One region of the Pseudoalteromonas sp. DY56-GL79 genome, then DNA from elsewhere that is predicted to be linked to it. Evidence: predicted binding sites of a transcription regulator. Region 1 holds the regulator's gene; each other region holds the start of a gene.
The links. Region 1 encodes MetJ, which represses methionine synthesis genes. Its sites were predicted from a motif close to TAGACGTCTAGACGTCTA; they were not measured.
Positions count from the first base shown of each region.

Region 2: the regulator MetJ is predicted to act here: its motif matches at 7,726-7,743, upstream of metK (methionine adenosyltransferase).
Region 3: the regulator MetJ is predicted to act here: its motif matches at 2,788-2,805, upstream of metA (homoserine O-succinyltransferase).

Region 1 is NZ_JANHZS010000038.1:27,741-38,004, forward strand. Features, by position in the region: gene metL (bifunctional aspartate kinase/homoserine dehydrogenase II) at 1-835, opposite strand, end outside; gene metB (cystathionine gamma-synthase) at 840-2,060, opposite strand; gene metJ (met regulon transcriptional regulator MetJ) at 2,405-2,725, shown strand; gene NO992_RS22025 (malic enzyme-like NAD(P)-binding protein) at 2,807-4,048, opposite strand; gene rpmE (50S ribosomal protein L31) at 4,817-5,032, opposite strand; gene priA (primosomal protein N') at 5,247-7,418, shown strand; gene NO992_RS22040 (SPOR domain-containing protein) at 7,432-7,962, shown strand; gene hslV (ATP-dependent protease subunit HslV) at 8,033-8,551, shown strand; gene hslU (HslU--HslV peptidase ATPase subunit) at 8,563-9,891, shown strand; gene NO992_RS22055 (gamma-butyrobetaine hydroxylase-like domain-containing protein) at 9,941-10,264, shown strand, end outside.
Region 2 is NZ_JANHZS010000003.1:198,928-209,191, reverse strand. Features, by position in the region: gene NO992_RS03455 (Lrp/AsnC family transcriptional regulator) at 1-315, opposite strand, end outside; gene ctlX (citrulline utilization hydrolase CtlX) at 479-1,390, shown strand; gene NO992_RS03445 (alanine/glycine:cation symporter family protein) at 1,473-2,903, shown strand; gene NO992_RS03440 (TIGR04211 family SH3 domain-containing protein) at 3,022-3,759, opposite strand; gene NO992_RS03435 (CYTH domain-containing protein) at 3,932-5,452, shown strand; gene NO992_RS03430 (HDOD domain-containing protein) at 5,563-6,408, shown strand; gene metK (methionine adenosyltransferase) at 6,473-7,624, opposite strand; gene tkt (transketolase) at 7,885-9,879, shown strand; gene NO992_RS03415 (methyl-accepting chemotaxis protein) at 9,995-10,264, opposite strand, start outside.
Region 3 is NZ_JANHZS010000016.1:76,754-87,017, reverse strand. Features, by position in the region: gene metH (methionine synthase) at 1-700, opposite strand, end outside; gene NO992_RS13160 (homocysteine S-methyltransferase family protein) at 710-1,789, opposite strand; gene metA (homoserine O-succinyltransferase) at 1,779-2,726, opposite strand; gene NO992_RS13150 (DMT family transporter) at 2,903-3,793, shown strand; gene NO992_RS13145 (Ig-like domain-containing protein) at 3,839-4,570, opposite strand; gene NO992_RS13140 (tetratricopeptide repeat protein) at 4,821-6,440, shown strand; gene NO992_RS13135 (hypothetical protein) at 6,486-6,956, opposite strand; gene NO992_RS13130 (hypothetical protein) at 7,325-8,926, shown strand; gene NO992_RS13125 (hypothetical protein) at 8,977-10,264, shown strand, end outside.

The DNA of each region.
Region 1 (10,264 bases):
GCGCATCGGCATCAAAGCTGCTACGAACTTGTAGTTTTATATCGGTATCTTTAAGTGGAGACAGCGTTTTTGCATGTAATACAGGGTTACCCAATCGTGCGAGTAATTCAGCTTGGCCACGGCATACCTTAGTGTATTTTATGGCATTGGCGACTTTACGTGGATCAGTGCTGAATACACCAGTTGTATCCGTCCAAATTGATACTTGAGCCGCATCAAGATAACTTGCCAACAAAGTTGCGCTATAGTCACTGCCATTTCGGCCTAAAGTCACCGTTTCACCTTGTGCATTTGCGGCAATAAAACCGGTAACGATATAGATAGCGTGATCATCAATAGCGCGATAGCACGCTTCTTTGTTGTGGGCGTGGAGTAACACTCCCTCTTGTTGTACAAATAACGTACGAGCGTCGATAGCTTTGGCTTCAACACCTTGAGAGCTGAGGTAGTTTGCTAATATACGAGCTGACCATCGCTCTCCATGTGCAAGTAAACTCGCGTAGTGAAGTTGCTGCTCTTCTCGCCCTAAAGCGATTGCCTGCAGCTCATTGACGAGCTGTTTGAGTAACACACTGTGTTGTTCACCTACAAACAGAGCATCAATTAATTCTCGTTGATGATTTTCAACTTGTAATAAAACATCGTTGAATGCACGAACATCTTGCTGCTCAAAGCTTTGCCATAACTTCACTAGAGTATTCGTTGTTTTTCCTGCAGCAGAAACCACAACACTGTCACCTAGTTGACATTGCTCTAACACTATCTTGGCAACCGCCTGATAACGCTCTGGCGAGCTTAAACTCGAACCACCAAACTTATGTACTACTTTTGCCATTTACTCACCACAACGCTACTGTATGTGCAGGCGTTAACTTGAATGACTTAGCATCATCACTCGCCTGACTTTCATCAATACATGCAAATCCCGATTCCAGATCTGCAATGAGATCCTGTGCATCTTCAATGCCCACAGAAATACGAATTAACGTGTCGCCCACTCCCGCTTCTAAACGTGCTTGCGGATCCATACCTGCGTGTGTCATCGTCGCTGGATGGCAAATAAGACTCTCAACCCCACCTAAAGATTCTGCCAATGAAAAATGCGTTAGAGACGTTAAAAACTTCGCTGAAGTTTGCAGATCGCCTTTGATATCAAAGCTCACCATACCACCAAAACCGAGTTGTTGTTTTTTCGCAAGTTCGTGTTGAGGATGCGACTCAAGGCCTGGGTAATAAACTTGGCTAACATACGGGGACTTTTCTAAATACTCCGCAATCAGCTGGGCATTTTCTTGATGCTGGCGTAAACGCACGTTTAAGGTGCGCAGTCCACGTAAAGTAAGATAACTATCAAAAGGCGCGCCGGTAATACCGATATTATTCGCCCACCAAGCTAACTCATCACCCAACTCCTGCGTACGCGCGATCACCGCGCCCCCCACGACATCAGAATGGCCATTGATATATTTAGTAGTTGAATGCACGACTACGTCTACGCCAAAGGCAATGGGGTTTTGTAGTGCAGGAGACAAGAAGGTATTGTCGGCGGCGACCAAAGCCCCCACAGCGCGTGCTGCATTTACGACAGCTTCTATATCCGTTAGCCTTAATATTGGGTTACTTGGTGTTTCAATCCAAACTAATTTAGGTTTGATCTGCTGCAGCTGTGCAAGACTTTCAGGTTGCGTGAGATCCAACACGGCTAATTTGAGCAGTCCACGCTTAGCAAGCGATGTAAACAAGCGATAGCTACCACCGTAACAGTCATGTGGAATAACCAGCGTATCGTCATGGTTAAGTAGCTGAGTTACTAGGTGAACAGCAGCCATGCCAGTGGCGGTAATAATGCCACGAGCACCACCTTCAAGTTCAGTCAGTGCCTGTGCAAGCACATCACGATTAAAGTTACCACTGCGGCCATAATCGTAGTCGCGTTTGGTATCAAAATCGGCAAAAGAATAGGTGGTAGAAAGGTAAAGCGGTGGCACTACTGCCCCATGTGCTTTATCAGCTTCTATACCGTGACGCACTGCAACCGTCGATTTGTTAACTTGACTCATAAGGTCACCTAGATAGTTGGATGTTTAGACGTCTAAAAGGTTAGAACAACAGAAACTAGAAGTCAAAACATTTATACTGCTAAATGGCTAAATAACTAGTATTTGACTATCTTTTTTAAACCGATAAAATTTCGCCACTCTAGGCGTTGCTAATACGACTGAGTTATTGAAAACTATGGCAGAGATTCTTCTATCTCGCTATGGCGGATTAGTTTATTCATCTATTTGAATTTAGGATTTATCTTTAATTCGTAAAGTTATCCCTATATTCATGCGGTTGATGAATAATGTAGACCAGAACCCAGTCATATTGGCATTGATGTAACTGAGGCAAGTACACAATTATGGCAAAATGGAACGGTGAGTATATTCACCCATATGCAGAACACGGTAAGAAAGCAGAGCAAGTAAAAAAGATCACGGTGAGCATACCTCTGAATGTACTCAAAGTGCTAACTGATGAGCGTACACGTCGCCAAGTGAATAATTTACGTCATGCCACGAACAGTGAGCTTTTATGTGAGGCGTTTCTACACGCCTTCACAGGTCAGCCACTGCCGAGCGATGAAGACTTGAGAAAAGATAATCCAGAGCGTATTCCGTTAGAAGTAAGACAAATAATGGAAGAACGCGGTTTGGAGATCCCAGAAATAAACGAAGAGTGATAACTACTCTTTCTCTGTGGACATACAGACACAAAAAAAGCCTCAATCGAGGCTTTTTTCATTTGGATAATACCAATGGTATTATTCCATATATCCAGCTGGCATATCGATTTGTGCCACGCCTGATTCAATTGCAGCTACCGCTACCGCTTTTGCGATACGAGGTAACAAACGCGGATCCATTGGTTTTGGAATAATGTACTCAGGACCAAACTCAAGACTATCCACGTCAGCCGCTTTTAACACTTCAGCAGGCACAGGCTCTTTCGCAATCGTTCTAATTGCTTCAACCGCTGCAATCTTCATCTCATCATTGATAGCAGTCGCACGTACATCAAGCGCACCACGGAAGATAAACGGGAAACACAACACGTTATTTACTTGGTTTGGATAATCTGAGCGGCCAGTCGCCATGATCAAATCATTACGAGCACCGTGTGCAACTTCAGGACTGATCTCTGGATCTGGGTTAGAACAAGCAAATACCACGGGCTTGTCAGCCATTAGCTTTAGATCCTCAGCAGAAAGTAAGTCTGGGCCAGAAACACCAACAAATACGTCCGCATCCGCAATCACGTCTTGTAACGTACGCTTATCCGTGTTGTTTGCAAACAACTCTTTGTATTCATTTAGGTCATCACGACGAGTATGGATCACGCCTTTTCTGTCCAGCATATAGATGTGCTCACGTTGAGCACCGCATTTGATCAGTAATTCCATACAAGCGATAGCGGCTGCACCCGCGCCAAGACACACAATAATCGCATCATGAATATCTTTACCTTGGATTTCCAACGCATTCAGCATACCCGCAGCGGTTACAATTGCGGTGCCGTGCTGATCATCATGGAATACAGGAACGTCACAACGTTCGATTAGCGCGCGCTCAATTTCAAAGCACTCTGGCGCTTTAATATCTTCGAGGTTAATACCACCAAATGTGTCTGCGATATTTGCCACAGTATTGATGAAATCTTCGGTGGTGTTGTGCTTAACTTCGATATCGATTGAATCAAGACCCGCAAAACGCTTAAATAATAGCGCCTTACCTTCCATAACAGGCTTTGACGCCAAAGGACCTAAGTTACCCAAGCCAAGAATTGCCGTACCATTACTGATCACCGCAACCATATTTCCTTTACCCGTGTAACGGTATGCATTCGCCGGATCAGCCGCGATTTCACGTACTGGCTCTGCAACACCTGGGCTATATGCAAGTGCTAAGTCTTTTACGGTCTCGGCAGGTTTAGTGAGTTCAACACTGATTTTACCTGGAACGGGCTTCTCGTGATAATCTAGAGCTTGTTGACGAAAATCTGTCATGGCGCGATATTTTCCTACGAAGTTAATGTGAGAGTGTGGTAAACGTTCGCATTCTGAATGTTGGCAACCTAGCTAGCTGATTACAGCAACACACAGTGCGATTAACTATATGAGCGACGACATTCAACCACTCAACAAGCGTTTGTGCTTTGCTGTCGCGGTATGTCAATAGGACATATAGTTAATCGACCGTATTCACACAATACCGAGTTTTGCTCATTATTCAAGTAAAATCAGGTCTATCCACTAGCACGGTATTTTCTATACTTTTCCGAGAAGATAAGCTCAATTTTAAGAAATATTTCACAAACAATGTGACTAAAACTTAAAAAACAAGACGCTAAAACCAGCACAAAATGCAGAAAATTAGCACAGATGTACACTAACTATAAAAACAATAAGAAAATTGCAACTTAACCAATTTTAACGTCAAGATACCTACATTTAGTCGCAACATAATGACTTTAGTTTATATAAAGTGCTCATAGCTGATACTATTTACTATATGAGCTTTGATTATTTTCACAACTTAAGCTCGTAAATGTTGAATATTTATCTACTAAATAGAGTTTTTACTCTACCCAAGAGATCAGTAAAGTTTTGCTGCCAAACTGGCAAGTTTTCTATTTTAGAAGAATAAAAGACACAATGAAGGCGGGATGACTGGCGGTCTGTTGGTAAAAAACAGGATGTATAAATCGGGAAGGTATTTTCAAACCGGCACAAAAAAAGCACCCTAAGGTGCTTTTTTCGACTAGACCAACAAGATTACTTCTTGCTGCTAAGTGCACCGAAACGCTTGTTAAAGCGATCTACACGGCCACCTGTGTCAAGGATCTTCTGCTTACCAGTGTAAAACGGGTGACATGCAGAACATACGTCTAGGTGAATATCTTTACATAGCGTTGAACGAGTTTCGAACTTGTTACCGCAAGAGCACGATGCAGTGATCGTCTCGTAATTAGGGTGAATACCTTCTTTCATAGCAACCTCTAGTTAAGGCCGTATCGCTCTCCAAACCCGAAGTCTGGCACCATACGTAGTTATACAAAAATGTGGACGCGTATTTTAGTGCTTAACTGAACAATCTACAAGCAATATTTCAGAGTTTTTTATCACCGTCGCAGAGTACGTTTTCAATTCGTACTACCTTAGGTATATACTTCGTCACTGCGCTCACTTTATGGAATTGTAATACATGCTCATTCTTGAAGTAGCTTTAAAGCTGCCACTGCACCGAACATTCGACTATTTGCTAGCACCAACCATGCAAGTTGAAGCAGGAATGAGAGTCACCGTCAATTTCGCCAACCGTCGCTGCACAGCGATTGCGCTTGCTAAAAAAGACGACACCGATGTACCAAAAGAAAAACTCAAGCAAATTATTGAGGTGTTGGACGAGCACCCAGTCTTTAGCCAAGCACAACTTAGCTTCTTACACTTTGTCTCCCAGTATTACTGTCATCCAATTGGCGATACCTTATTCACAGCACTACCGGCAGTACTTAGAGATGGTGGAAGCCCAGATAAAACTCAGATCCCTGTCGTCAGATTAACGGAAAAAGGGCAGAAACTACCAACACTGCGAGCCAAAAAGCAACAAGCACTGCTTTCTCAATTATATGAAGGTGGCGCAATAAAATTAAGCGAACTAAAAGCGCTCGGATTTGCTAGCCAAACAATTAAAGCATTGGAAGAAAAAGCGCTTATCTCACAATCTATTGAGCATGATAGCGATTGGTCGCAAAATGAATTACAGCTAGGCGAAAAGCCACGCCTAAACGACCAGCAAGCGACTATTTGCAGCGCCGTCAATGCACAAGTCGGTTACCGTACCTTTTTAATCGAAGGTGTAACGGGAAGTGGTAAAACCGAAGTCTACTTACAGAGCCTTGAAAACATAATAAAAGCGGGTAAACAAGCACTGATCTTGGTGCCTGAAATTGGACTCACACCACAAACAGTCAACCGCTTCAAAAAGCGCTTTAATAACCTGCCCATCGATTTATGGCATTCAAATCTAACTGATAACGAGCGTCTACATACTTGGCGTCGCGCCGAAAAGGGTCTGAGCGCCTTGGTTATCGGTACTCGCTCGGCCATTTTTTTACCATTTCAAAATCTCGGCATGATCATCGTTGACGAAGAGCACGACAACTCGTTTAAACAGCAAGAAGGCCTGCGCTATCACGCCAGAGATCTCGCTGCGTTTCGAGCGCATCAGGCACACTGCCCTTTGCTTTTGGGAACAGCAACACCGGCATTAGAAACATTACACAAGGCCATTACCAACAAATATCAACTCGTCACACTGAGTAAGCGAGCGCAGACCCAGCACGATAACCAATTTCATCTTGTAGACATGAAAGGTCAGCCAGAACAAGGCGGGTTTTCACCAATGAGTTTACATTGGATGGAAAAAACACTCGCTCGCGGTAAGCAGGTTATGGTGTTTCTAAATCGTCGGGGTTTTGCACCAACATTGATGTGTCACGAATGCGGATGGCTTAATACCTGTAAACATTGCTCTACCAGCGCCACGTACCATAAAAATATGAACCGCTTGGTATGCCATCATTGTGGTGAACAGGACTTTGTACCGAGACAGTGTCCAGATTGCGGCAGCACCCAAATCATGCCTACAGGGCTTGGTACAGAACAACTCGAAGGCTTTTTAAGCGAACGCTTCACCGATATTCCCGTTACTCGCATTGACCGAGATTCTACGCGCCGTAAGGGCAGCCTTGAAAGCGCACTTGACGAAATTAATCAAGGTGGTGCGCGAATACTGGTCGGTACTCAAATGCTTGCCAAGGGCCACCATTTTGCCGATGTCAGTCTCGTGATTATCTTGGATGTGGACTCAGGACTTTACTCTTGCGACTTTAGAGCAACCGAGCAAATGGCGCAGCTTATTACGCAAGTTGCTGGGCGAGCCGGGCGCGCCGGTGAAGCGGGAACCGTGTTATTGCAAACGCATTTTCCAGAACATCCATTATTGCAAGATTTAATCAATAATGGTTATGGCGACTTCGCGCGGTATGCCTTACAAGAACGTGAAGAAGCTATGCTTCCCCCCTTCGCACACTTAGCTATCATCCGCGCCGAGGCAACAAATATAAATACAGTATTGCGCTTTTTGTCGGATTTGGTTCCAGCTACCCCCTATCCTGGTATACAATTGCTGGGTCCAATTCCAGCACCACTTGAACGAATAGCTGGAAAGTTCAGATATCAATTACATATACACGCACAACAACGCACTGTGCTGCGGGACTACCTTTCGCAACTTGCGCGCTATATTGCTACGCATGAGTCTGCCAATCGAGTACGCTGGAGCATAGATGTTGATCCAATGGATAGCTATTAAAATCAAATAACCTATGGCACAGCACGATTACATCAATAAGAAACCTAAAGGCAAGGGGAAAGACAAGCCAGAAAAATCGGCGAAATTTCCTGTTATTGCTGCTATTTTTGCATTTCTACTAATCGGAGGGTTTGCCTACGGTCTTTGGTTTATAAAAACCAATGCCGATCCTAAAGAAGTAGAGCAAGCCAAAAACCCGCATCCAGTTGCCGAGCAAAAGGTTAGTAAACCCAAGCCTCGCCCACCTGAGTTCATTGAAGAAATTAAAAATCATGAAATCAAGGTCGAAGTTAAAGAGATCGAGAGCAAAGGTCCTTATCAAATGCAGTGTGGTTCATTTAGAACCCATAGCCAAGCCGAAGCCATGAAAGCCAAAGTTGCGTTTGCAGGGTTAATCGCGGAGATCCGTCGTACCGAAGGGAGTAACGGTGTCTGGTATCGTGTCCGTCTTGGCCCCTACGATACCAAGCGTTTAGCGGAAAGCGATAAAAACAAATTGCAGCGCGTCGGGATATTTGGCTGTGGGATTTGGGGCTGGACTTGATTTTTATAAGTCCACCCATATTTCCTACTAATCTAGAGTTACACGGGCACAGGCCCAGATAAGGATTACTATGACTACCATCGTTAGTGTTCGTCGCGATGACAAAGTGGTTATCGGCGGTGATGGCCAAGTTTCGCTTGGTAACACAGTTATGAAAGGCAACGCGCGTAAAGTACGTCGTCTATACAATGGTAAAGTACTGGCAGGTTTCGCTGGCGGTACAGCTGATGCATTTACATTATTTGAACGCTTTGAAGCAAAGCTTGAGATGCACCAAGGCCATCTCACTAAAGCAGCCGTAGAAATGGCAAAAGACTGGCGTACCGACAGAGCATTAAGAAGGCTTGAAGCCCTACTTGCGGTAGCCGACGAAACCGCCTCGCTTATCATCACAGGTAATGGCGATGTGGTGCAGCCAGAGCATGACCTTATTGCTATCGGCAGTGGTGGTAACTTCGCACAGGCGGCTGCAACCGCACTACTTGAAAATACCGACTTAAGTGCGAAAGAAATCGTGGAAAAGAGCCTGAAGATCGCTGGCGATATCTGCGTATTTACCAATAATTTCCAAACTATCGAAGAATTGTAATAGGATTCGCCATGACAGCTATGACTCCAAGAGAGATTGTGCACGAGCTTGATCAACACATTATCGGTCAGGACAAAGCCAAAAAAGCCGTCGCGATTGCACTGCGCAACCGTTGGCGTCGTATGCAGCTTGATGAAGAGCTGCGTGCAGAAGTTACACCAAAGAATATTTTGATGATCGGCCCAACGGGTGTGGGTAAAACTGAGATTGCCCGCCGTCTAGCAAAGCTTGCTAACGCACCATTTATCAAAGTAGAAGCGACTAAGTTCACCGAAGTGGGTTATGTTGGTAAAGAAGTTGAGACCATCATCCGCGATCTAGTCGAAGTTTCTTTTAAGCTAACACGTGAACAACAAACCAAGAAATTCAAATTCCGCGCTGAAGAAGCCGCCGAAGAGCGTATTTTAGATGCACTTTTGCCACCAGCAAAAGACGCTTATGGTGAGTCTCAGCCAAATGAAAACTCGTCAACACGCCAAGTATTTCGTAAGAAGCTACGTGAAGGTCAGTTAGACGACAAAGAAATTGAGATCGACATCGCAGAAACGGCGCCTCATGTTGAGATCATGTCACCTCCTGGTATGGAAGAAATGACCAGCCAGCTACAGAGCATGTTCCAAAACATGTCGGGTGACAAGAAAAAGAACCGTAAGCTGAAAATTAAAGAAGCACTTAAGCTATTGATTGAAGAAGAAGCTGCAAAGCTTGTTAATCCAGAAGAGCTTAAAGAGCAAGCTATTGAGTCAGTTGAACAAAACGGTATCGTGTTCATTGATGAAATCGATAAAATTTGTAAGCGCGGAGAATCTTCTGGCCCAGATGTTAGCCGTGAAGGTGTACAACGCGACTTACTACCACTTATCGAAGGTTCAACCGTTAATACTAAACACGGCATGGTAAAAACCGACCACATTTTATTTATCGCGTCAGGTGCGTTCCAAATGGCCAAGCCGTCGGATTTAATCCCTGAACTACAAGGTCGTTTACCTATTCGCGTTGAACTAGAAGCACTAACTGCGGGTGATTTCAAACGTATTCTAACTGAGCCAAATGCATCTCTTACAGAGCAGCAACAAGCGCTACTGAAAACAGAAGACGTCACTATCGACTTTACCGATGACGCTATCACCAAACTGGCTGAAGCTGCATATCAGGTCAACGAGAAAACTGAAAACATCGGTGCGCGCCGCCTTCACACTGTGATGGAAAAGCTGATGGAAGAGATTTCATTCGATGCCAGTGAAAAGGCCGGTGATACCTTGACGATTGATGCCGCCTACGTTGAACAGCATTTAGACATGCTTGTTCAGGATGAAGATTTAAGCCGCTTCATTCTGTAAATTAAAATCAAAAGCGGAGCCTTGCTCCGCTTTTTGAGTTATACCAATTATGTATCAAGTCACCAAACTTCATTATCATACGCTCAGTAAAGTACTCGATGTTTATTTTGAGGACGGCCGCTGTTTTACGCTAAGTGCCGAATTCCTACGAACACATTCACCATCCGCCGAAGTGCAAGGGCATAGTCCGGCGCAAAAGCAACTCGTGCTAAACAAACAGAATGTCGCCATAAAGAAAATTGAACCCGTTGGTCACTATGCTGCACGCTTTGTTTTTGATGATGGCCACGACTCAGGGCTCTACAGCTGGCAATACTTATACACTATAGCTACACAACACGATGTGCTATGGCAGGAATATGTAAACGCGGTA
Region 2 (10,264 bases), on a different contig from region 1:
ATCCCATGCCCCGTTCGTAGTATGAATTTTACTTAATTCGGGGATCCCTCGCAGTGCATTAATCACTTGCGTGGTGGATTTACCAATCACTTCTATCATCATGATAGCGCGCACAAGCTCGGAGTCGATATGTTCATGAACCCGTACTGTAAAGCCTTGAATTGCACCACTGGAAATGAGTCTATCTAAACGGTTTTGTACGGTGCCACGAGACACATCGAGCGTCGTGGCTAAGGTTGAAATGGCTGCTCGGCCATCTTTGCGCAATTCAGCAATCAAGGCTTTATCAAGCGCATCATATAGATAAGGAGTCATAGTACGGCTTTGTGGTTTTTTGTTGTATTAGTCTATTTGTATAATTCAACTTAGCAAAGTGATAGAAAATTGCACGAATTGTATAAGATTTTGGCATTTAAATTGTCTTATGGTGTGGTTACACTGATATTGAGTATGACAACGCCCAAATGATGAGTGCAGTATGACAACGATATTCCAAGCACCAAGAGCTGTGGTGATGATCCGTCCACACCATTTCACTTCGAATCCGCAAACCATGCAAGATAACGCGTTTCAGCAAGCTTGCAGTGAAAACAATCCTAACAACAGAGCCTATGTTGAGGTCAGTAACGCCGTGCAAGCGTTAGAATTGGCTGGCGTGAAAGTGCACTTATTTGAAGATACTTCCACAGATACGCCAGATTCGGTCTTTCCAAATAACTGGTTTTCGACGCATAGCGATGGTCAATTAATTATTTATCCCATGTACGCCTCGAATCGACGATTGGAGATCCGTCGCGATATTATCGATTTTCTGAGTGCTCACTATCAGGTAACAAACATCAATGATTATAGTCATCTAACCGCTGAAGAAATATTCCTTGAAGGCACCGGCTCTATGGTTATCGATCATCAAGCAAAAGTGGTCTATGCGGTAGAATCCAAGCGCACCAACGCCGTGTTAGTTAATCAAGTTTGCGAGCAGTTGGGACTAGAGGCAGAGATATTTAATGCCTATGATAAAAATAAAGTGCCTGTTTATCACACCAATGTCTTAATGTGTGTCGCCACCGATTTCGCCATGATATGCCTAGATATGGTGCCAGAATATCAGCGGGCACAGCTTATTAATCGTTTTACGCAAAGCGGCCACACCCTGATTGCGCTATCTTATCAGCAGATCCAACATTTTTGCGGCAACGCGATTGAGCTGCAAGGCAGTATGGGACGCATACTCGCGCTTTCCACAACGGCTTATCAGGCGTTGTTGCCTGAGCAAATTGCTGTCATTGAAAAGTCAGCTAAGCTAGTTGCTATTGATATACCAACAATTGAAGCAGCAGGTGGCTCGGTGCGTTGTATGATTGCTGGAGTCCATTTAAATAACCGTTAAATAATACTAGGGCCTGTTTATCCTTCAAGAAGTTCAACAGGCCCTAGATAAACGGCAAATAATAATAAAACAGGAATCGCCTATGTTTGAAAGCGCAGTTAAGAGTATTAATGGGCTCTTATGGGGAGAAGGCCAGATACTTATTTATATCCTGCTATTTGCAGGGTTTTGGTTCACTATTCTTTTGCGAGGGATACAAGTTGTAAAGTTTCGTCACATGTTTAGCCTGTTACGGGGCAGCAGTCAGGGTGATGACAATACGATCAGTTCTTTTCAAGCGTTATGCACGGGGCTATCAGCTCGAGTTGGAACCGGTAACCTAGCAGGTGTTGCGGTTGCAATTTCTCTTGGTGGCAGTGGTGCGATATTTTGGATGTGGATGATAGCCATTTTGGGGATGGCAACAGGCTTTGCCGAAAGTGTACTTGGGCAAGTCTATAAAGTGCGAGATAGCCAAGGTGAGTTTAGAGGTGGTCCTGCTTATTATATTCACATGGGATTGGGAAGCCGAGCGTTTGCAGTATGCTTCGCCTTTTGCTTGTTTTTGGGATATGGATTTACCTTTAGCGCGATGCAAACCAATACCATAACCGATGCGCTCAATAATGCGTTTGATATTCCAACCTTATATTCAGGTATTGTGATCACTGTCCTTGCCGGCTCTATTATTCTTGGTGGCTTCAAAGCGATTGCGCGATTTGCTGAAAAGGTAGTGCCAGTAATGGGATTAGTCTTTGTCCTTGCGGCCATTATTATTACCGTGATGAATTACTCGCAAGTCCCTGCCATGATCAAAGATATTTTGCTTTCGGCTTTTGGCTTGCAAGAAGCGGGCGCTGGCGCACTTGGCGCAGCTATCAAAAATGGTATTCAGCGCGGGCTCTATTCTAACGAGGCGGGAGCGGGTAGTGTGCCGCACGCATCGGCAAGTGCGTCGCCAATTCCCAATCACCCGGTGACCCAAGGTTATATCCAAATGTTGGGCGTATTCTTTGATACCATCGTTTTATGTAGTTGTACTGCTGTCATAATTCTATTGGCAGATATAGATATTGGCAGAGAGATGGAAGGCATACGGCTAACACAATCTGCGATGACCGCGCATTTAGCAACTGGGGGCGTTTACTTTGTCGCGGCGGCGATTACTTTGTTTGCTTTCACCTCTGTAGTGGCTAATTACGCCTATGCAGAAAGTAACTTACACTTATTCCATCTGGATAATAAAGTTGGCCGTTCAATTTATACCGCATGCTACTTATCTATGATGTTGTGGGGCGCTTCGGCAACGCTAAAACAGGTATGGGATCTTGCCGACATAGCATTAGGTTTAATGACGGTGGTGAATGTTATTGCCATCGTGCGCCTTACACCCACTATCTTGGCGGTTACGGCCGATTATCATCTGCAAAGAGCAAAAGGGAAAGAACCTGTATTCGAAGTCGATAAGGTCAAAGTGCAAGGAGTTACTGAGTCTGGCATTTGGGGTAATATTAATGCGAAGAGTTCAGCCTAATACGTTTTAGATGGAATAAATAAAGGCCGAATTTTCCGGCCTTTATTTATTTTTGACAAGAGAGTTTAGATGAACCGTCAGTGACGAAGTTATCTAACCTCAATAGGTATATAACCAATTACCAGCCGTCGTAACGCTTTCTACGAGATAAAAATAGCGTCAGGATCACACCGATAATAATGCCACTGATCCCGATGATGCCACCGTAAGTGAGCAACTGGTGTTGCTCTTTTTGGACTTTTTGCTGCTGTGCTAAACGCTCATCTTGTAGTTGCTTTTCAAGCCCTGAAATAGTGTCTTGAAGTGAAGCATTCTCCGCTAGTAAATTGGTATTGTTTTGCTGCAGCATTGGAAGCTGCTGCTGGGCATCGTTCAGCGCCTCTTGGGTCTCCACTAAAGTTTGGTTAACCGCCTCTAATTGTTGCTTTAAACCTGGCTCCGTGGTGACAAATTTACTTTCTACCCAACCTTCTCTTGCTTTGTCGTCTTTAATTTGGACAAACTCGTCATTAGCGCCACTCAAAATAGTGATTGGCGTACCAGCATCAACAGAACCTAAAATTCGATAATTTTTACTTGGACCTGTGTGCATGAAAATAAAAAGATTGTCACTAATATAGCCGTTTGGTGTTGCGGCGTTTACTGTGCTATTTTCGTCTGGCTCTTCGGCAAAGCTTACAAAGCTGGTGAAGAGCAGGCTCGCAATGATAAATTGCTTAAAGTTGAACATGCGTGGGCCTTTTATTCTTTGGGTCGTAAAGTTTACAAAATAGTAGGGATTTCGCGGCCTAATAGCAAGGCTTTGTTTATTTTGAATGGCGCGAAATAATTGATTACATAATGAAAATTGCAGCATTTAACGCAATGATTCAGTGTTATTGATCCGTTGATGTTCAGCGAAATTAGCCTGACTATCTATTGATTTAGCGCATATTTGGTGCACTTCTCATCGGATAAAAAGATTGCAAACTTAGCCTCCTTTGTATATTTTGATCCTCCCTTAGACAAATAGGTAAAACACTGCCCTAATGGACACTGAAATAGAACTGAAATTTTTGGTTTCAGATAATGAAGTTCCGCTGATCCCTGCACTCATCACACAGTTTGCAAAAACGGTCACTAACAAGCCTGCTAAAAACTTAACTAACGCCTACTTTGACACGCCAAATCGTGAATTGCGTGCGCTAGATATCGGTCTAAGAACGCGTTGTTGCAATGATGAATGCGAGCAAACGATTAAGCTTGCGGGAGAAGTTGTAGGAGGGTTACATCAACGACCTGAGTACAATTTACCTATTCAGTCAGGACGTCCTGACTTGTTAGCGTTTGACGCGAATATTTGGCCTCACGGTATGCAACTTGAGTCTATTGCAGAAAACATATTCCCGATCTTCAGTACGAATTTTATTCGTCGTACTTGGTTAATCGAAACGGATTCAGGAACCAAAATCGAAGTCGTGTTGGATAAAGGGGAAATATCAGCACAAGGGAAGATGGAGCCAATCAATGAGCTTGAAATAGAGTTGATTGAGGGAAACAAAGAAGATCTTTTCTTATTAGCCGATCACCTAATTAAACAAGCTGGTATGCGCTTGGGACTATACTCAAAGGCCGCCAGAGGATATCGAATTGCCGATGATAAACCTCTAAAACCAAATAAGTTTATAGGGTTTGTACCGCTCAAGTCTCAGGTAACGCAAGAACAAGCGCTAATTGCGACAGTCAGTTATGGTATTCAGTTCGTCCAAAAACATGAGCAGTGCTATTTTAATAAACCAAGTCTCAAGACATTAAAACGAGTTATTGATGGAGTTTCGCTTATCCGCCACGCATTTTGGTTGTTCGATGACATCGTTGATAAAAGCTCGACTGAGAGTATTCGCAATGAGTTAAAATGGTTGTTGTCAGAACTTGCTTGGGTCGAAAATGCAATTCATTTAAAAACCTATACCTCAAAGCGTCATGCTTATTATAAGAAACTTAATCAGTTTCCTGAATTGGCGCAGGTCATTACCGATTTACAAGATGTTCAGCCGACACCGACAGACATTGAAGATTTATTTCATTGCACTCGTTATAACCGTTTGATCCTTTCACTTACTCGTTGGCTTGTTGATAGAGCGTGGCGTAAAAACTGGGATCAAAAAGCGTTGAGTGCAGCAGAGCTACCGGTCACAGAAATCGCAAGCCAATTATTTGATAAAGACTGGCAAGAGTTGAAAAACTTGCTTCCACAGGATAAATCGCTTTCTGAAAGAGATTATCTACATGTCAGAATAAAGCTAGAAAACACACTACTAAGCGGTAACTGTCTGGGCAAGCTTTACGATAAAGAAGCACGCAAAGCGTTTAGAACGCCTTGGATTGATATCGTTTATGGTATTTATGAGCTAGAAACACTGGCGTATCTATATCAGCTTTGCCAAAGCCAAAACGCAGATGAACTGCAAGAAGTGCAGGCATGGCTCAAGCAAAAATCAGACTTTTTGATAAGTGCTATGGAGCAAAGTCGACAATCTTCCATGCATAGCGAGCCATATTGGTTTTAACCAAATTAAGCGGGGTTTTATCCCGCTTTTTTGTACCACTTCATAACAATCAATACTGCAAATATCAGGCGATGAACTAAACTTGGGTGTATCAATTCTGAGGTAGCCCAATGATCGATATAGACGATAAAGTGCTGAATGATTTGCGCGGCGGATTTAACTTACCTGCTAAGCCTGAAATATTACAAGCCTTACAAAATGAATTATCACAACCTGAGCCTGAGTTATTTACCGTGGCGGATATTATTGCGGCAGATGTTGGTGCGTCAGCTGCGGTGTTAAAGGTAATTAATTCACCTGCTTATGGTCTTGCCCGTACAATCACAGATATAAAACAAGCAGTGATGTTTTTGGGCGTTACCTGTATTACGCAGCTAGTGACAGGGTATTTGCTTAAAAATGCGTTTGAGCAGTCAAAGTGCTGTATTTCACTGCAGCAGTTTTGGGATAACGCTGCGGATATTTCAAAAGCAGCGATGGTGGTTGGACATCATTTAAAGGCATCATTACCGATGGAGAATTTGCAGCTGCTGGGACTGTTTCACGATGCCGGGATCCCTGCAATGGCCGTAAAATATCCTGACTACGCAGAGGTAATAAAGCAGTCTATAGAGCGGCCTGAGCAAACACTGATTTACTATGAGCAGCAAAAGTACCCAGTGCCTCACACTGTGATAGGCTACTTCCTTGCGACGTCTTGGCACTTACCCAAAGAAATATGCCAGATGATTTTACGCCACCATGACGTTAGCTATCTTGAAGAGCAAAAAAATGCACAACATGTGCAAACCTTTGCGGCACTTAAACTGGCTGAAAACCTCTGTTTTGAAGCAAAACACTTTAGAAGCGCAGCAGATTGGTACCTATTTAAAGATAAGGTGATGATTGAGCTAAATCTACATGAAGATGAGTATCAAAACTTAAAAGATGATGTCGACGAAGTATTTATTGGGTAGGGGATTATTTACGGGCATTAAAAAAGGCGCATTTGGCGCCTTTTTTACTTTTTGCAGCAGGGGATTATAGGCCTGCAGCTGCACGTAGTGCGTCAGCTTTATCAGTTGCTTCCCAAGGGAACTCTTCACGACCAAAGTGGCCGTAAGCAGCAGTAGGCTGATAAATTGGACGCTCAAGGTCTAGCATAGTGATTAGACCGTAAGGACGTAAGTCGAAGTGCGCGCGGATAAGTTCGATTAAACGCGACTCATCAAGCTTAGCTGTACCGAAAGTTTCTACGCTGATAGAAGTTGGCTCAGCAACACCGATTGCGTAAGACACTTGGATCTCACACTTGTCAGCAAGGCCAGCTGCAACAATGTTCTTTGCAACGTAACGTGCTGCGTAAGCCGCAGAACGGTCAACTTTTGATGGATCTTTACCAGAGAACGCACCACCACCGTGACGAGCCATACCGCCGTATGTATCTACGATGATTTTACGACCAGTTAGACCACAGTCACCCATAGGACCACCGATAACGAAACGGCCAGTTGGGTTGATGAAGAACTTAGTTGCTTCAGTGATAAGTTCTGCAGGTAATGTAGGCTTAATGATAGTTTCCATCACCGCTTCTACAAGGTCAGCTTGTGATACAGAATCACAGTGCTGGGTAGATAATACGACTGCGTCGATACCTACTGCTTTACCGTTTTCGTACGCGAATGTTACCTGAGACTTAGCGTCTGGACGTAACCAAGGTAGCGTACCGTCTTTACGAACTTGCGCTTGTCGCTGAACTAGACGGTGTGAGTAAGTGATAGGCGCAGGCATAAGTACGTCAGTTTCGTTACACGCGTAACCAAACATTAGACCTTGGTCACCAGCACCTTGTTCTTCTGGACGAGAACGATCAACACCTTGGTTGATATCAGGTGATTGCTTACCAATGGTGTTAAGGATTGCACATGAATCAGCGTCAAAGCCCATGTCAGAGTGTGTGTAACCAATTTCACGCACGGTCTTACGAGTTAATTCCTCGATATCAACCCAAGCGCTAGTTGTGATTTCACCACCAACCATAACCATACCGGTTTTAACGTAAGTTTCACACGCAACACGTGCTTTTGGATCTTGCTCAAGGATGGCATCTAGAACCGCATCAGAGATCTGATCGGCGATTTTATCTGGATGGCCCTCAGAAACAGATTCAGAAGTAAATAAATGTTTAGCCATTGTATTTATGCTCACAAATATTGCGCTTCACAAACATCAGGGACAGCGCGAAAAATTAAGGGGCGTATTCTAACCAAAAAACCTAGGCATTGACTAGTTATTTTACGCCTAGACGTCCAAAATTGTGCAAACTTTTTTAATGGTCGGAAAAAGTCCGTCTGTACCCGTTTTTTTATGGCCTTTGCCGTTGCAGTTAGCCATATAAATAAGTAAGAATGGGCTCAAACCCCCGCGAAACACATTTAAAGGTAGGAGAATTCATGCCATCTCGCAAAGAACTTGCTAATGCAATTCGCGTTCTTTCCATGGACGCTGTACAAAAGGCCAAGTCTGGCCACCCAGGAGCCCCTATGGGCATGGCGGACATCGCAGAAGTACTTTGGCGCGATTTTTTAAAGCACAACCCAAGTAATCCTGAGTGGTTCGACAGAGATCGCTTCGTATTATCAAACGGTCACGGCTCGATGTTAATTTATTCATTGTTGCATTTGTCGGGTTATGACTTATCAATTGATGACATCAAAAACTTCCGTCAGCTACATTCAAAAACACCAGGCCACCCAGAATATGGTTATGCGCCAGGTATTGAAACTACCACTGGCCCATTAGGTCAGGGTATTACTAATGCGGTAGGTATGGCGATTGCTGAAAAAGCATTGGCTGCACAGTTTAACCGTGAAGATTACGACATCGTTAATCACTATACCTATGCATTTTTAGGTGATGGTTGTTTGATGGAAGGTATCTCACACGAAGCTTGTTCACTTGCGGGTACCCTTGGTCTTGGCAAACTGATTGCATTTTGGGATGACAACGGTATTTCAATCGACGGTGAAGTTGAAGGTTGGTTTAGCGACGATACACCAAAACGCTTTGAGTCTTATGGCTGGCATGTTATCGCCGGTGTTGATGGTCACGATAGCGATGCGATTAAAGCGGCAATCGAAGCGGCGCAAGCAGAGTCTGACAAGCCAACCCTCATTTGTTGTAAAACGGTTATCGGTTATGGTTCACCAAACAAGTCAGGTAGCCATGATTGTCACGGTGCACCGCTAGGTGATGATGAAATCAAAGCAGCACGTGAATTCCTCGGTTGGGAGCACGGCGCATTTGAAGTACCGGAAGATGTGTACGCGAAATGGGACGCAACAGCTCGTGGTCAAAATCAACAGAGTGACTGGTTGATTAAGTTCACTGAATACCAAATGCATTACCCTGAGCTTGCTGCTGAATTTGAGCGTCGCATGAAAGGCGAGCTTCCAGCAGACTGGTCAGAGAAAACAGAAGCGTATATCGCAGAGCTTCAAGCGAATCCTGCAAACCCTGCAACTCGTAAAGCATCACAAAATGCATTGAATGCTTATGGTCCAATTCTACCTGAGTTTATGGGTGGCTCTGCTGACCTTGCGGGTTCTAACTTAACACTTTGGGATCAATCTAAAGGCTTAACGGCAGAAGATGCTGCGGGTAACTATATTTTCTACGGTGTGCGTGAATTTGGTATGTCTGCCATCATGAACGGTATTGCACTGCACAGAGGCTTTATCCCTTACGGTGCGACGTTCCTGATGTTTATGGAATATGCGCGTAATGCCGTACGTATGGCTGCATTGATGAAGCAAAGAAGCATCTTTGTGTATACCCATGATTCAATCGGTCTTGGTGAAGATGGTCCAACACACCAGCCAGTAGAACAAATGGCGAACTTACGGACTACGCCAAACCTAGCGAGCTGGCGTCCATGTGACCAAGTTGAGTCAGCAGTTGCTTGGCAGCAAGCGGTTGAACGCGCTGATGGCCCATCTGCACTGGTATTTACCCGTCAAGGTCTTGCGCAGCAGCCACGTACCGCTGAGCAAGTTGCAGCGATTAAGCAAGGTGGTTATGTACTATCTTGTGATGGTGAGCCTGAAATCATCCTTATTGCAACCGGTTCTGAAGTGCAACTTGCGGTGGAGTCTGCGGATAAGCTTCGTGCAGAAGGTAAAAAGGTACGTGTTGTGTCTATGCCTTCAACGGACATTTTTGATGCGCAATCTCCAGCATACAAAGAAAGCGTACTACCAAGCTCAGTAACGCGTCGCGTCGCTATCGAAGCGGGTATTGAGGACTTCTGGTACAAATATGTAGGCCTAAATGGTGCTATCGTTGGTATGACAACGTTTGGTGAGTCAGCGCCTGCTGATGAGCTATTCAAGCTATTTGGCTTTACGGTAGAAAACATCGTTGAGAAGGCAAACGCATTGTTTGCATAATCAAAGAAAAGAAACAAAAAACCCATGCCATGCATGGGTTTTTTTATGTTTAGCGGTTTTGCTAAACCACCTAGAGCTTTGAGACTGTTTCCTGCTCAAAGCTCAGGTTCGATAGCTAAACCTTAAACTGTTCTACCGATAAGCGTAATTCTTCGGCGAGTTTAGCAACCTCAGAACTAGAGATTGAAGTTTGGCTTGCGCCTTCAGCCGTCTGCTCTGCGATTGTTACAATCGATTCCAAACGTTCACTAATTTCCTGTGCCACCTGCTGTTGCTCATTCGCCGCGTTTGCAATCTCTTCACTCACATCATGAGCCTGAGAAACAGCTGCAGTGATAGAGTTTAGCGCTTCGTTAGCAAGGTCGCTCTGAGTTACGCACGACTC
Region 3 (10,264 bases), on a different contig from region 1:
ACACAGAGTGGATCGCTTCACGCACCGGGTTGTTACCACGAAAAGAGAAAGAAACGTTAGATACACCCCCTGACACTTTACAGTGTGGCAGGTTTTGCTTAATTCTGCGCGTGCCCTCGATAAATTCTACGGCGTAGTTATCGTGTTCTTCGATACCCGTAGCGACCGCGAAAATATTAGGGTCAAAAATAATGTCTTCAGGTGGAAACCCAAGCTCGTCAACCAAGATTTTGTAAGAGCGCTGACAGATCTCAAACTTTCGTTCTGCGGTTTCCGCTTGACCAACTTCATCAAATGCCATCACCACCACAGCAGCACCAAAGCGCTTGATGATTTTGGCTTGGTGGATAAATGGTGCCTCACCCTCTTTTAAGGAGATTGAGTTTACAATGGCTTTACCTTGAATACATTTCAGACCCGCTTCAATGACTTCCCATTTAGACGAGTCGACCATGATGGGGACTTTAGAAATATCCGGCTCTGACGCTATCAGATTAAGAAACTTCACCATCGCAGCTTTTGAGTCCAACATGGCTTCATCCATGTTGATATCGATCACTTGCGCGCCGCTTTCAACCTGCTCTCTGGCAACATCCAGCGCGGTTTCGTAATCTTCTTCTAAAATTAAGCGCTTAAATTTTGCCGATCCCGTTACATTGGTACGTTCACCGACATTGGTAAATACTGCTGTTTGTGTCATGGTGAATTCCTAATTTAAGTTACAGGCTTCAAGACCTGCCAAACGCATCCGCACTTCGATGTTAGGCAAGCTACGCGGCAGGGTTTGCTCAAGGCCTCTCGCGAAGGCGCGAATATGTTCGGGCGTGGTGCCACAGCAGCCGCCAACAATATTGATAAACCCTTCATTGCCCCAATCGATAATCTCTTTTGCCATGTCATCGGCTTCTAGGTCGTATTCACCAAACTCGTTAGGAAGCCCTGCGTTTGGATGTACAGAGGTAAAGGTCTCACAAACCCGTGACAGCTCTTCTACATACTGTCTTAATAAATCTGGGCCTAGCGCGCAGTTAAGGCCAATAGAGATTGGCTTAATATGACGAATGGAGTTATAAAACGCCTCGGTGGTTTGCCCTGATAGCGTGCGACCGGAAGCGTCGGTAATTGTGCCCGAGATCATAACAGGCAGAGTGACGCCCGCTTGCTCGAACGCTTCTTCTACACCGTAAGACGCGGCTTTGGCGTTGAGCGTATCAAAAATCGTTTCAATCAAAATAAGGTGAGCACCGCCTTCAATAAGGGCAAGCGTTGATTCGACATAGGCTGCAACCAACTTGTCAAAAGTGATATTGCGAAAACCAGGGTCGTTTACATCTGGAGAAATCGAACAGGTTTTTGACGTTGGGCCAAGTACACCTGCCACATAGCGAGGCTTGCTGGGATCTTTGGCGGTAAATTCATCACATACCGCACGTGCAAGCTTCGCCGATTCAAGATTAATTTCGCGGCTCAGGCTTGCCATGTCGTAATCTTCCATTGAGATTGTGGTGGCATTAAACGTATTGGTTTCAATGATATCTGCGCCAGCTGCAAGATAATCACGATGGATCTGTTTGATTATCTCGGGCTGAGTCAAACTTAACAAGTCGTTGTTGCCTTTAATAAGGACATGCCAGTCTTTAAAGCGCTCACCGCGATAGTCTTGCTCTTCTAATTTGTGCTTTTGGATCATGGTTCCCATTGCACCATCTAAGATCAGAATACGTTGCTGCATTGCTTGCTTAAGCTGCTCTGCTATTTGCTCACCGTTTACGGCTACATTATTCGGCATAATTGTTAGTCCTTACATCTTGGCTAACTAAGTTAATATCATAAGGTGTGGTTTGGTAAACATAGTAGTTTAACCAGTTTGAGAATAACAAGAATGCATGGCTTTGCCATGTCTTAGATGGACGTTTGCTGGTGTCATTCTCAGGAAAATAGTTCTCAGGCTGCGGTGCGTTGGCCATTTTTTCACAATCGCGAAGGTATTCTTTTTGTAGCGTATCGGCGTCGTATTCAGGATGACCGGTAATATATACTTGGCTACCTGAGTGATTTTTAATTAAGTAAGCGCCCACTTTTTCAGAACCCGCTAATACCACTAGATCTTTACACGCGTTAATTTTATCGACATCAATATGGCCATAGCGTGAGTGTGGCACCAAAAACTCATCATCAAAACCGCGAGTGAGCGCCCCGTGGTCAAAATAACAGTGGTGCTTAAATACGCCGCAAAGTTTGTCATTTTTAAGTGCTCGCTTTAACCCATAATGGTGATACAAACCGGCATGTGCGGCCCAACAGGAGAACAGGGTTGAAGTAACATGGTGCTCAGCCCAATCAAAAAACGCCTGTAATTCCTGCCAATACACCACATCGTCATATTCAAGATGCGCCAGCGGCGCACCGGTGACGATCAAAGCGTCATAATTTTGCTCTTTTACATCCGAAAAATAGCGGTAAAACATATCTAGATGTTGCTCTGAGTTTTCAGAGCTACGGTGGGTGTCTAGTCGCAACAAATCAACGTTCACCTGCAAAGGGGTATTTGCCAGTAATCGGATAAATTGCACCTCAGTCTCCACCTTATTCGGCATCAAGTTTAATATCGCGAGCCGCATTGGGCGGATCTCTTGAGTTGATGCACGACTTTGTGGCATCACGAACACATTTTCATGACGCAATTGGGCAATGGCTGGGAGTTCGTCGGTGACGGTGATTGGCATGCGCTGCTCCAGACTAATCGAATGGCATTATTATGGACAAAAACTGGAAAAATTCAACCTCTAGATGTATGGACGTCTAAACATTTGTGATAATAATTTAATGCCTCACCTCTCACTGACTATTTCAATTTATGTATACTTGCCACCATATTAATAAACACATGAAACTTGAATTTATGATTGGTATTGGCGAAGCGGCAGCGATTGCGGCGGCTGGGGTATGGGCTGGCTCAACTATACTGTATAAACGATTTAGCCATCACCTTAGTCCATTTGAGTTGAACGTCAGCAAAGGCGTCATCGCTTCTGCTTTGATGATCTTGTGTTTGCTCATCGCAGGTGATGCAATGTACCCGACCTTACCCTCGAGCTGGGGCTGGCTGATAGCAAGTGGGGTACTGGGCATAGCGATTGGTGACAGTGCCTACTTTGCCGCACTTAGAAATATAGGTCCCGCTCGCACTTTGGTTATTGAAAGTCTTGCACCTGCCATCGCGGGGATCTTAAACATTGTGCTCCTTGATGTTTATCTCAGCGCATCCGCTTGGCTCGGCATTGCAGTGACAACCGTTGGTGTGATGCTGGCGATTAAGCCAAGTAGAAGCCAGCCAGTATTAGACAAAAAACATTATCTCTTGGGAGTCTGCTTTGCACTCACGGCTGCCATTTGCCAAGCTGCGGGTATGGTGCTTTCCAAAGGTGCGCTAAATAACGAAAGCATTAGTAGTTTGTGGGCGGCACTTATTCGCTTGGGATCCGGCACCCTATTTGTGGCCTTTATTGTTGTTTATTTGAAATCACAAAGCCTGTTTAAAGCACTCACACTTAAACAAATCGACGGTAAAAACTGGTTATTCGTTGCAGTGTTTTTTGGCACCTTTATTGGACTGTGGCTACAGTTGATTTCCGTTAATCATACTGATCCCGCTATCGCACAAACCATCTTTGCAACGGCACCGCTCATGGTGATGACAATTGGACTACTGCGCAGAGAAGCTATTACTAAGTCTATGATGTTTGGAGGCCTAATTGCTTTGGCTGGAGTATTTTTATTGCTAAAGGGATAGCCAATATCACACTTAATATGTGTGCGTATTGGCCTGAGTTTGGGGTTAATTTGCTACCGAAACAGAAACTGTCGCCGGCGCGCTTGTAATATCATAAAGGTTGTTACCCTTAATGCGATATTGGAACGAATCCTGGCCAATGAACCCAGCTTTTGGTGTGTAAGTAATGGAGTAGTCACTGTTAACAGATACTGTACCGTTAGCTGGTGAGCTAAAAATCTCAACACCATAATAATATGGTACGCCACTATCGTTATCTTTAACGTACACATCAACAGGTTGACCAGCAACGGTTTGTGCCAAGTCATCACTCGGATACACATCGTAATTACCACCAAACGCTTGGTCTAAGCTAACTCTTATCTCTCCCCACTCCGATGTTTCTCCAGCAGGATTAACAACGCGAAAAGAAATCGTATCTATCTTTTGGTTACCGTTGTCTTCGCCTGAGAAATAAAGCACCTTACCCTTAAATTTAACCCAACGTCTGTCTAATGTGTTGTATGCAACCGCCTGACCGTATGTAGTGTAAGTTTTGTCATAAAAGCCAATTTGATCGTAGCTTTTGCTACTATCCAATTGAATACGCAGGTCACTATTTGGATAATTCGGATCAGCCACCTCGCCATCGGCAAAGATATTAAATTCCTCTTGAATGTTTAATCCAGCATTGTACTCAAATATGGCTTTATTAAGCTGAGGAGCTGCACTTACCAGTGGTGCAAATAACATGACACCGACGCTAAGTGACTTTAGCCACATCGTATTTAACTTCATTTTTATTTCCTTATGGATTGATTTCCAGCTTCTTCTACTGGGCCTTAATTAGAAACAAGACCATACCAAAAACACATTAAACTAACAATATTAACAAATCGAGACTTGGTCGTACTGGCAAGGTAAAACAACAGCAGCTAGACAGCAACAAAATACAAAAAGTAGTCGACCCGAGATTTATTAAAGGCAGACACGACTTTTTGTTACCACTATATTAATATGTAAAAACAATGTATCCAGACTAATATTTATGCCTTTGCTTGCTTTGCTTTTAGCTTTACTGCTCGTTGTGTTACCGGCGCATGGTTCAGAATGCCCAAGTGCCAATAATGCTAACCTCACAAGCCAAATTTTGTCTTGTAAGCAACATCTTGAAACGCTTGAACCCAACGGTGCTCAAGCTTTTGATGCACACCTTGAGCTTGCTAGCTTGTATCGTCGAGCGGGTGACATAAAGCTCAGCAATCAAATTCTGGATGAGTTGATAGCGTGGAAGTTAACCACACTCCAACGCTTTCAGGTGTTAAGACAAAGTGGTATTAATCGTTACCGCCAGCGCAATTATATTCAAGCGCTGGAGAGCTTCCACGAAGCGCAAACGCTTGCGGCTAAGTTGCAACAAAACGAACTCCTGGGTAAATCGGCAAACGATTTAGCTAATGCTTATCAGGCACTCGGAGATTTAGACACTGCCCTTACTTTATTTTTAGAAAGCTACCAAATAGCGAAAGCAACAAATGATCTGCAGAGGCAAGCGATCACACTTAACAATTTAGGGAATGTATCGAGGGATATTAATCAGTTGGACGATGCCATTCTCTCGTTTCGTCAAGCCCATGCGCTCCACCAGCAAGCTGGCGACCAAGTCAAAGCGAATCACACCTTGCTAAGCATCGCGGAGGTATTTTACAAAAAGCGCGACTACAACAAAGCAACTGAAATCATTGAAGATTTACTTCAACCTTTGACACAAAGTGGCGCCTATACCCAATTGTCTCGAGCCTATTTATTATTGGCCGAAATTGCCATTGCTCAAAATCATATCGCTCAGGCACAACAGCAACTTGCTTCATTTAAACGTACTCGGCAACTAATTCAACACGGTAAAGTGGATCAGCGAGCACTGCTTATTGAAGCCAAACTCAAGCAGCTTGAGGGCGATAACCTAACAGCACAAACGATACTTAAACAGGGGCTTGAAGCACATAATCAGCAAAATAGTCAGCTTACCGAGTTATTTTACATTGCCTTATTGCAGTCTCAATTACAAACACACGCTTATAAAGAAGCGGTAGAGACCGCACAGCGTTATAATGACATGCTTAAAAGTAGTCGTGTACAAAGTGAAAACCTTTATCAATTTCGCCTTCAAAGCGCTAACGTCTTGGCCGCGCCTAAGCACCAAACAGAGACAAGTATTTTGTCTCATGTACTCGTCGGGTTTATCGCATTTGTAGTGGGTGTGCTGGTTACTTACAGCTTTGCTCGCTATACCGCCCGCACCGGCACTCATGGATTGCACGGTGGACATATGAGCATTGACGAACAGGCCGCTAGACAATTGATGGTTGAAGTAATGACACTCACTTTGACGCTTTGGGAGCAAGGTAGTGGCAAAACTCGTGTCGAATTAGCGGAAGAAAGCAAAGTGTGGAAAGTGAATATCGATGATGGCCGCTTGCGAGTGCGTACTCTTGAACGCTATCTTAATATCAAAACGCTGCCCAAAAAGCCGCGTATTCGAAATATTGTTACCACGGCACAATATGTACTCACTCAATGCCAAGAAGACGCTAATCTCGATACCGCGCCTCTTTCTCAAAAAGTTGAACAACTGGAACAAATCTTAGCGTGCTACAACGCTGCTTGATGTCTACAACAAAGGGGCTTCCGCCCCTTCTGGTATTAATAGTCCCTAGTTAACCGTCGCAGTCTCACATAAATAACATGCTAAAGTCACGCCCATACCGGCCTCATATTCTTGGTGATGGCGATCTCCTTTGAATTCAAAAGGTCCTTCGAAGCGTGGATACACTGTCATATCAGGCTTTAAGCTATTACTAAAGCCTTTCATATTTTGATGTAGAGATTGACACATTTTATTACCCATATCATAAGCAAGCCGCCAATCATCAAACTGGCCACAATCTAGTTGTGGTGTAATGCGACCAGAAATACTTTGCTTAGGACTTGTGCAAACATTACTTCCTTCACTGTGTAAATATTTAAAGGTCCCAGCGGTTAATGTCATTTTACCTAATAGGATCGTTTGCCTCTTTGGACATTTCGCCCCATCAGCAACTTCGATCTGCGCTATCATTTCTGGGCTATGGGCTTGTACAAAGCTCGCAATCAAAGTTGCTCCCAATACTATTACTCGTCTCATAACTGTCTCCTTATTGGTTATGACACCGTTACTCGATTGCAAATGTACTCACGCTGAGACTCCAATAACGGCGATAGCAAAATCCTGCCTCAAGCGAATATTGATTGCAGCAAAAGTTACGGGGCAATTGGGTAAATTCGGGTAAAAATATAAGCAGACCTTTGATATTTAAGTTTTTATTTACCACGGCTTGATATCAAAACTTACCTAACCCAATGCGTCCATTTAATATCAAAGGTTTTACCCAAGTTGACCCTAACTGGCCCTACAACCTCCTATTCAATCGCTGAAAAAGTTTCCAACATCACAAGGCAAGTTAACAATGCATGAGGCATGTTGACTCAGCACAACGATGAAGGAATAGAAAAATGAAACAGAGAAATTTCACCCCCAAATTAGTCAGCCTAGTTACCAGCACGTTGTTGCTGGGTAGTATTTCGCTACAAGCCGCAGAAGAATATGGAGAAATGGCACCCTCTCAAGTAAGCCCAGAAGCGTGGCAAGTCATTTCAAACTGGTCTCAAGACCGTGTTTCCTTGCTTGAATATATCTCCGACAACGACGAAGAATATGAATTAGACCGCTATGTCGATAGCTTGATCCGCGACTATCGAGATGGGGAGATGCTAAGCCAAGCAAAAGCATTAGATCAAAACGTATTATCAGCATGGGAAAATGCTTTTACCGAGCAAGCGCCTGAAGACAACTTTTTCTTTACTCGATATCTTATTCAATTTAAACCGACGGTATTCGAAAAATGGACACAACAGCAAAAAGTGCCAACTCTCAGCCAACATTTAGAGCTAAATGCACCACAGCTTTACAGCACTTGGCATAAGGAATACGCAGCGCCTAAACGTAAAGGGCTCTCGGTACTTGAATACGATAGGACGCTACCGTCAGATATTCTTGCCGAATTAAAAGAATTGCTGACTAAAAAACCCATCTTCGGGCCTAAGTCACAATGCTCATGTCAGATGGTGACCCCTTCAACCAGCACAGGCCAAGTGGTCACTAACTACCCATCAACCCAAACGCCTTGGAGCACATCCACCAGCGATGGTAGTGGTTTTTCTAAGCACCATGCTTATGTCAATACCTCAGCCTACGGCGCCTTTCACTCAGCTAAGGGGAAACGTTGGTCAAAAAATAAAGCGCTCAGTTTCGACAACACCTCAGCCCATAACTCGACTGAGTTCCACGTCAAAATGTTGTGTGCAGACACAGGGGGATTTGCATGTAATCAAAGTAATGCCTGTTCGGGCAATTTAGAAGTCAGAGGCACTTATTCAGCTCGCTACCATGTAACTGGGCAAGCTAAAAAAATCTGGTCAAAAGGGACCAACTCACACGCAACCGACGGCGCAAAATTTGCGGTCGATTTGCCAGGAGCTGCACCTGAAGTCATCTTGTTTAATAAAGCCGGTGGCGCAGCCATGGGATATAACACCACATGGAATTTAAACTCCACCATTGGAGTCGTCAAAGCCGCACTTGGCATTACTTCTGCAATCGTCAATGGCAACCCTGGCAGCTTACTTGATGGTCAATTGGCCGATGCGCTTATCACCAACTTGGCAGGCATGATCACGCGTTCAGGTAATCAAGCCAGTGTTACCACCACAATGCGCGCGCGCTTTGATTCGTCCGACGTCAGCCCTTTCTTGTTGCAACCCAATGAGGTGTATCACTTTACCCTTGATTCGAAAGGTCGGGTGCAAGCCAGAGGCTACGGTGGTTATTCGGACAGTCATTACGAATATGGTAGCTCAGGCGCGGTGATGTATGCGGCAAATCACTTTACCTGCGGCAGCAATGTCAATGCTCCAGCACCAACAGGGTTATGGTTCTATTCGTCACAATCCGGTCCTGATAGCGATGCATCGTTACGTAGCGACGTTGAAAACTGGCTCTCTGTACAGCTCAACAAACCCGTTAATGCAGGCCAACGTCAAGGCATCATTCACTAGGTTTTTGTTAAGGGTGGCTAAGCGCTGCCCTACTCCAATAAGGAAAGATTATGAATAAGTTCATCGCCACCACGCTTACCTGCTGGGCTTTGTCTTTGAGTGTTCATGCCTCAGCAGAGTCAGAGCACTACGATACATCAACCCTACCGCTCTTATTTCACGCAGGACAACAAGGTTATCAAGCCCTTTCACCTTGGTATTCTTTTCAATATCAGGACCAAAGGATCACCTTACAAACATGCGCAGAAGATGCCTGCAAACAAACGCTGCAATTTCCCCAGTTAGAGCAAACCGCACCATTCAATAGCGAGACGTATGAGCCCAGCTATCAAGGTGAAGCTGGAAACATGAAAAAGTTAGAGAGTTACTCTCAACTCCAGCTCGGTTATCTAAAAGAAAACAGACTCTATGCCAGCGGCAATCAGCGGCGCTTACTGTTCACGTTACAACTCGCGTCGGGTAAAGCTGAGTTACCCTTTGTTTTTAATGATAACTATGACGAATCTCTGACAAAAGATAAGTCATCCCTTACTCGAAGTTCCCCCTCCTGCGCCAAAGCCTGTAATACCACTTGGCAAGCATTTAGCGTGGATAAATCTGGCCAATATAGTCCGGCTATTTTTGTTCGAGATGAAACCGGAAATTGGCTTATTCAAAGTACTCACGACGCTATTCGCATTGAACTCACCACCTTAATCGGACAATATCAGCCACCGGCGCTGCGTCATCACCACAATGACACCACACAGTCTAGTTATCCGTTGAGTGACGATAGCTTAATCGTCACTCGCCAAGCTGATAGCGTATCTCGTCACATACTTAACCAAACTCAGGTTGTTGGCCTAAGTGATAAGCATTGGTTGCTGCTTCAAAATACCGACCTCACCCTCACGGATACCAACTCAAATATTCAAGCCAAGCGTCCAATCGCACAACTTGAGCTATCACGCCCACTGGCAAGCTACCTTGATAACGATCGCTTATATTTATTGGGGTTATCACCAAGAGACGCTGTGATTAAACCATCGCAGCAAACGATTATGACGCAGTATCCAAAGCTTCATGAAGACGCCCTCGTTGCCACCTCTCTACTAGAACTAGATTTAGAACTACAGGTTATTTCGGCCACAACGGTATTTATTCCTGACACCGAGTTTGCTGATATTCGCATTACTCGCAATGCTTGGGGAATATTGGTTAGCTCCGGCGAAGTTTCGGCACGTTCAACAACACATACATATGAAAGCAATCAATCGGCATCAGCAATGTCTGGCTGCCCGATGATAGCCAATGGCTATGGTTATGGCTTGCTATGCTGGAAGGCGTTAAATAACCCAA